2 regions of the Paraburkholderia sp. GAS334 genome follow, and region 2 is predicted to be linked to the other one. Evidence: riboswitches for the same ligand, from Rfam matches in the RefSeq annotation. Region 2 holds a riboswitch; the other holds the start of a gene.
The links. A riboswitch is a leader RNA that binds a small molecule or an ion and turns the genes downstream of it on or off. The one in region 2 is predicted to bind ZMP and ZTP.

Region 1 (3,404 bases), on a different contig from region 2:
GTCCTCGAAGCGCCGGTAGACCGAAGCGAAACGGACATAGGCGATCGTATCGAGTTCGCGCAACTCGTTCATCACGAGTTCGCCAAGGCGCTCGCTGCGCACTTCCCGTTCGCCGCTGCCGAGCAGCTGGTATTCAATGCGCGAAGCCGCCGCGTCGACTGCGTCGGCAGCAACCGGGCGCTTGCGCAGCGCCAGTTGCATGCTCGCGATAATCTTGCGGCGATCGAATTCGGTGCGGCTACCATCCTTCTTGACGACCGACGGCAACGCCAGTTCGACCCGCTCATACGTCGTGAAACGTTTGTCGCAGGCCGGGCAGCGACGGCGCCGACGAATCGCGGCGCCGTCTTCGGACACGCGCGAATCCACCACCTGCGTGTCGTCGTGCCGGCAGAAGGGGCAGCGCATGGCTGGTTAGCCGTACACCGGGAAGCGCTTCGTCAACCCGGCGACCTGCGCGCGCACGCGTTCGATCGTGGCCGCATCTTCCGGGTTGTCGAGCACGTCGGCGATCAGATTGCCAACCAGTTCCGCTTCCTTTTCACCGAAGCCGCGGGTCGTCATGGCCGGCGAGCCGAGACGCACGCCGCTCGTGACGAACGGCTTTTCCGGATCGTTCGGAATCGCGTTCTTGTTGACCGTGATATGCGCTGCGCCGAGCGCCGCTTCCGCAGCCTTGCCCGTGATGTTCTTCGCGCGCAGGTCGACCAGCATCACGTGGCTTTCGGTGCGACCCGACACGATGCGCAGGCCACGCTTCACGAGCGTCTCAGCCAGCACGCGCGCGTTGTCGGCCACCTTCTGCTGGTATTCCTTGAATTCCGGCGACAGCGCTTCTTTGAACGCGACAGCCTTGGCGGCGATCACGTGCATCAGCGGGCCACCCTGAATGCCCGGGAAGATTGCCGAGTTGATCTGCTTTTCGAACTCGGCCTTCATCAGGATCACGCCGCCGCGCGGGCCGCGCAGGCTCTTGTGCGTGGTCGTCGTGACGAAATCGGCGTGCGGCACCGGGTTCGGATACACGCCCGCGGCGATGAGGCCAGCGTAGTGCGCCATGTCGACCATGAAATACGCGCCAACCGATTTCGCGATCTTCGACAGACGTTCGAAGTCGATGCGCAGCGCGAATGCCGAAGCGCCCGCGATAATCAGCTTCGGCTTGTGTTCCTGGGCGAGCTTTTCAGCTGCGTCGTAATCGATGTCTTCGACTTCGTTCAGGCCGTAGCTCACGACGTTGAACCACTTGCCCGACATGTTGACAGGCGAGCCGTGCGTGAGGTGGCCGCCGTGCGCGAGGCTCATGCCCATGATCGTGTCGCCCGGCTTCAACATCGCGAAGAACACGCCCTGGTTCGCCTGCGAACCCGAATTCGGCTGCACATTCGCGGCTTCGGCGCCGAACAGTTGCTTGACGCGATCGATCGCCAGTTGCTCGGCGATATCGACGAACTCGCAGCCGCCGTAGTAGCGCTTGCCCGGATAACCTTCCGCGTATTTGTTCGTGAGTTGCGAGCCTTGCGCAGCCATGACAGCCGGGCTCGTGTAGTTTTCCGACGCGATCAGTTCGATGTGGTCTTCCTGACGGCGGTTTTCCTGCTCGATCACGTTCCAGAGTTCGGGATCGACGTTGGCGATGGTGCTTTTGGCTCTGTCAAACATACGGTTTCCGTTAAATGTGTTCAGGTTGACCGGATCGTGCGCCGAATTGTGTGCGGAAAGCGTAGCGGGTACGCGGCGCTGCTGGCGACTGGGCCAGCCAGGACGTGGCGGATGAAGAAGTACCGTACACGCGAGGCAGGACAGCCACCGGCAGCGCAAAACATGGCGCGCGGATCACGGCTGCCCAGGCGAACGGCAAAAACGGCACCCTGCGCTTCACGGTGGGTTGTTCCACCTTGAACCCCAAAAGGGTTCTATCGCCAGTCACGCAGGGGTGAGCGCGTTAGTTTATTTGAAGCGCATCGAATAGGCAACCGCCCGAGAAGCCCCGTCGGGACAGGCCCCACGGGGTGCTGTTGCCGGCGCTGGCCGCCCCTGACCGCCGCGCACCCCGGCAGCCGTTGGCCCAGGGTCTTCCCTTGCCGCCGCGCCGCATTGGAAGTAGGCTTGGCACCTTCCGTTTTTCTCCACCGACCAGGGAGCAGCAATGATCGTCTTTGTTACAGGGGCTTCCGCAGGGTTTGGCGCCGCCATCGCCCGGGCTTTCGTCAAGGGCGGCCACAAGGTCGTCGCTACGGCCCGCCGCAAGGATCGCCTCGACGCGCTCGCCAGCGAACTCGGCGACGCGCTTCTTCCGCTTGAACTCGACGTGCGCGATCGCGCGGCCGTCGAAGCCGCGCCCGCGTCGCTGCCGGCGGAATTCGCCGCCATCGACGTGCTTGTCAACAACGCCGGGCTCGCGCTCGGTCTCGAGCCGGCGCAGCGCGCGGAACTCGACGACTGGACGACGATGATCGACACCAACTGCACGGGCCTCGTACAGGTTACGCGCGCGTTGCTGCCGGGCATGGTCGAGCGCAATCGCGGTCACGTGTTCAACCTCGGGTCGGTGGCCGGCAGCTGGCCGTATCCGGGCGGCAACGTGTATGGCGCGACCAAGGCCTTCGTACGCCAGTTCAGTCTGAACCTGCGCGCCGACCTCGCGGGCACGGCCATCCGCGTGACGGACATCGAACCGGGCCTGTGCGGCGGCACCGAATTCTCGAACGTGCGCTTTCGCGGCAACGACGAAAAGGCGGCCAATGTCTATCAGAACGTGCAGCCGCTGACCGCCGAAGACATCGCCGATTCGATCTACTGGATCGCGACGCGGCCCGCCCACGTCAACATCAACACGATCGAACTGATGCCCGTCGCGCAGTCGTTTGCGGGCCTTAGCATCCATCGGGGCTGAGCGGTACCAGGTGGAACGTGCACCCAAAATCGGGATACCGGCGCGCGTTCCGGTAAAATGCGCGCCATGGATATGTCTATCAGCCAGCCCGGCACGGAAATCGGCTTCACGTGGCCAATCCGCGTGTACTACGAAGATACCGACGCCGGCGGCATCGTTTTTTACGCAAATTACCTGAAGTTTTTCGAGCGGGCGCGTACCGAATGGCTGCGCGCGTGCGGCGTGGACCAGACCCGGCTCGCGGACGAAGCCGGCGCGATCTTCATCGTTCGTAGCACCGCGCTCGACTATCGCGCGCCGGCCCGCCTCGACGATCTGATCACCGTCGTCAGCCGGATCGAGCGGCTTGGCCGCGCGTCGGTCGACTTCGCGCAGGAAGCATGGCGCGAAGGGACGCTGCTTGCTACGGGAAGCATCCGGGTCGGTTGCGTCGAGCGTACGGCGCTCAGGCCCACCGCCATTCCTCCATCTGTGCTTGCTGCATTGCGGCGTGGTCCAGCCGGAGCCG
Region 2 (3,404 bases):
TTCATCGACGTTGCAGATCGGCGCCGCGTTCGGCACGGCTGCGATCAGCGGGGCTTTTTTCGGGGTACTTGGCCAGCAAACGACCCAAGAAGCGTATGCGCACGCGTTCCAGGTCTGTATCGGCATTACGACCGCGCTGCTGTTCGTGTGTATTGGTTTGAGCGTGCTGCTGGTCCGGCATCAGCGGATGGCGGCTCGGCCCGCCTGATCCGGGCTATCCCGCATTGCAATCAAACCTGGCTAAAGCGCTGAATGGCGTTGATTGAGCGATTGACACACGGATGTCAAAATCGCCAGGGTTATTTATTGCAATGCGGAAAACGTTTTATGGATTTCATGTGAATATTTAATGGCTTGAAAAAATCCATATATGCACCTGGTGTTCAAGGATGGTTTAACCCCTTGCTTCGCGAAGGACATAATAGCGATTTTATTAATCATAAAAAGCCGGCCCGGAAATTGTTGCGCCATCGAGGGGCAAGTCGCGCCGATGAGCACGCAATCTGTGCATCCGGTCGAATGGCTGCAAGCGCCTGTCAGTAAGGGATATGCGGCAGTGCGTCACTGACCGGCATGGCACGCCGCGCATGCGGACCCGCGTGTTTCAAAGTGTTCCCGAAAGTAATAAAGCGCGTTTACCGAAAAAATGCTTGCCTGAAAAAAATTCGATTGTTAATCTTGGCAGGCATTTTAAAATCTAACGTCAATCCGATGATCGGGATTCGCAGATCGGGATTGAAGACGAAGGCTGGTTTTGTGAACGACAGTGCGTAAATCACGGTTCACGTTCAAAGTCGCAAAAGGCCAGGGTAATGGCCACGGCAATTCCGTTTCATCCGTTTCACCGATTCAGCCAGATTGACGTTCAAGACCAGACTGTCGATTCTGCTGCTGCTTGACCGGCGTTCGCCATCGCGCGGCGTCGAGTCGCAAACAGCGACGTATAGTTCGCTGCCGCTTCACGCAGAACAGCACCGACAGCTGGACGCAATCAAAGTTTTCGCACCGGGGATACTTATGCTGAGCGCTACCCTCGACACTACTGATACGCCGCAACCCGACTCGCACCGCGTCGGCGATGTGGTGACCCTGAAGTCAGGCGGCCCGCGCATGACCGTGACCCATGTCGGTCCCGTCGCGCTGGCTGAAGGGGACTGGCTCGTCTGCCAGTGGTTCGACGAGCAGGGCGAATTGCGCCAGGACGTATTCGCTTTCGACCGCGTGCGGCCGGAGCCGCGCTCCATTCCGGCCGGCTCCGTACAACTGCAGCAGTTCGCGCGATTCGGTTACGGACGCTAAGCCTTCGCGCTATCGACGCGCCTCGGTCGCCATCCTGACCGCAAGCCCGGCGAGCACTGTTCCCATCAGCCAGCGCTGAATGACCATCCAGGTCGGACGCTGCGCGAGAAACATCGCGATCGATCCCGCCATCACGGCGGCGATTGCGTTGATGGTGAGGCTCATCGCGATCTGCACGACGCCGAGCGTCAGCGATTGCACGAACACGCTGCCGTGCTGCGGATCGATAAACTGCGGCAGCAGCGACAGATACAGCACCGCGATCTTCGGATTCAGCAGATTCGTGACGAAGCCCATCGCGAAGAGTTTGCGCGGGCTGTCGGCGGGCAGGTCGCGGACCTGAAACGGCGAGCGTCCGCCCGGCTTCACGGCCTGCCATGCGAGCCACAGCAGATACAGCGCGCCGCCGAAACGCAGCGCGTCGTATGCGAAGGGCACAGCGAGCAGCAGCGCGGTAATACCCAACGCCGCGGACAGCATATAAAACACGAAGCCCAGCGCCACGCCGCCAAGCGAAATCAGGCCGGCCGTACGGCCCTGGCAGATCGAGCGCGAGATCAAATAGAGCATGTTCGGGCCAGGCGTAAGCGCCATCCCGAGCGAGACAAGTCCGAAAGTCAACAGACTGGAAAGATGCGGCATTGCATGGCTCCGTAAAAATTAGTCGATAGCGCGGAGTGATCCACAACGATCAGGCAATGCCCAGGCGCGCGGCAAAAACGTGAGGAAAACGCGTGCGGAAACGCGTCATGAAACCCCACGGTCCGCGTTCCCCGATGGTGTCTCCATCTTGCAGCGCCAGTTGCGCGGACCCAGCCATTATTCCATGCGCCAGCGTTTTGTGTAAAAACGCGCGCAGACAGGGCGGCGTTCAGCCCGACTCAACGCCGTAGCGGCCTGAAAAACCGGCGGATTTCCTCAGCCAGCAACGCAGGTTGCTCCATCGCGGCGAAGTGCCCGCCGCGCGGCATGTCGGCCCATTGCGTGAGATCGAACACGCGTTCGATCCACGATTGCGGCGGCCGGCTGATTTCCTTCGGAAAGCGCGCGAAGCCAAGCGGCGGACGCACCCGCTCGCCATGTGCAAAACGAAGCGGCTTCAATCGCATCTCCCAGTAAAAACGCATCGATGACGCGATCGTCTGCGTATACCAGTAGAGCGAGAGATTCGTCAGCAGTTCGTCTTTCGAAAACACGCTTTCGATGTCGCCATTGCAGTCGCTCCACGCGCGAAATTTTTCGATGATCCATGCAGCAAGCCCCGCAGGCGAGTCGTTCAACGACGTGGCAAGTGTCTGTGGCTTCGTACTGTGCACATGCGCGTAGCCGCCTTCGAGCGCGGCCCACATCGCTTTTGCATCGAGAAAAGTCTGTTCACGCGGGGTGATGGGGGGATCGTCGGCGGTGAGCGGTGGCTCATACGAACTCGGCAAATAATTCAGATGGATGCCGTCGACGTGCTGCGGATGCCGGTACGCGAGCGCGATCGACACAGCCGCGCCGAGATCGCCGCCCTGCGCACCGAAGCGCTCGTAGCCGAGCCCGTGCATCAGTTCGGCCCATAGATCCGCAGTCGCGAACGCGGACGTGCCGGGCTTCACGGGTCGCTCCGAAAAGCCAAAGCCGGGCAGCGAGGGCACCACGACGTCGAACGCATCGGCCGGGTCCGCGCCGACCGATGCCGGATCGCACAGGTGCGGCAGCAGTTCCATGAATTCGATGAACGACCCCGGCCAGCCGTGCGTGATAACGAGCGGATACGGTCTCGGTCCGACGCCACGCCGATGCACGTAGTGGATATTCAGCCCGCCGACCTGTGAGACAAACTGCGGCTCGCGGTTCAGGCGCTGCTCGGCGGTACGCCAGTCGTAACCGTTCGCCCAGTGATGCGCGAGTTCGCGCACGTACGCAGGATCGACACCGAGCGCCCACGGCGCGCCGTCGTAGTGATCGGGCCAGCGCGTATGCTGCAGCCGTGCGCTGAGCGCCATGACCTGCGTATCGGGGATCGCAATCAGGAACGGTGTCACCTGCATCGGGCCTCTCCGGTCAGTGCTGCGTGGCTACTTCGTCGACCGGTCGCGCGTCGAGGTGCGCGAAGCGCG

Region 1: linked by a shared signal. The riboswitch ahead of glyA (serine hydroxymethyltransferase) and the one ahead of P3T21_RS09740 (LysE family translocator) in region 2 are both predicted to bind ZMP and ZTP.

The regions. Positions count from the first base shown of each region.
Region 1 covers NZ_JBNDMO010000003.1:134,065-137,468, forward strand. Annotated here, with positions in the region: gene nrdR (transcriptional regulator NrdR) at 1-408, opposite strand, end outside; gene glyA (serine hydroxymethyltransferase) at 415-1,662, opposite strand; ZMP/ZTP riboswitch at 1,838-1,940, opposite strand; gene ydfG (bifunctional NADP-dependent 3-hydroxy acid dehydrogenase/3-hydroxypropionate dehydrogenase YdfG) at 2,150-2,896, shown strand; gene ybgC (tol-pal system-associated acyl-CoA thioesterase) at 2,954-3,404, shown strand, end outside.
Region 2 covers NZ_JBNDMO010000004.1:175,687-179,090, reverse strand. Annotated here, with positions in the region: gene P3T21_RS09750 (MFS transporter) at 1-208, shown strand, start outside; gene P3T21_RS09745 (YodC family protein) at 1,018-1,299, shown strand; gene P3T21_RS09740 (LysE family translocator) at 1,309-1,941, opposite strand; ZMP/ZTP riboswitch at 1,993-2,115, opposite strand; gene P3T21_RS09735 (epoxide hydrolase family protein) at 2,181-3,335, opposite strand; gene P3T21_RS09730 (superinfection immunity protein) at 3,363-3,404, opposite strand, start outside.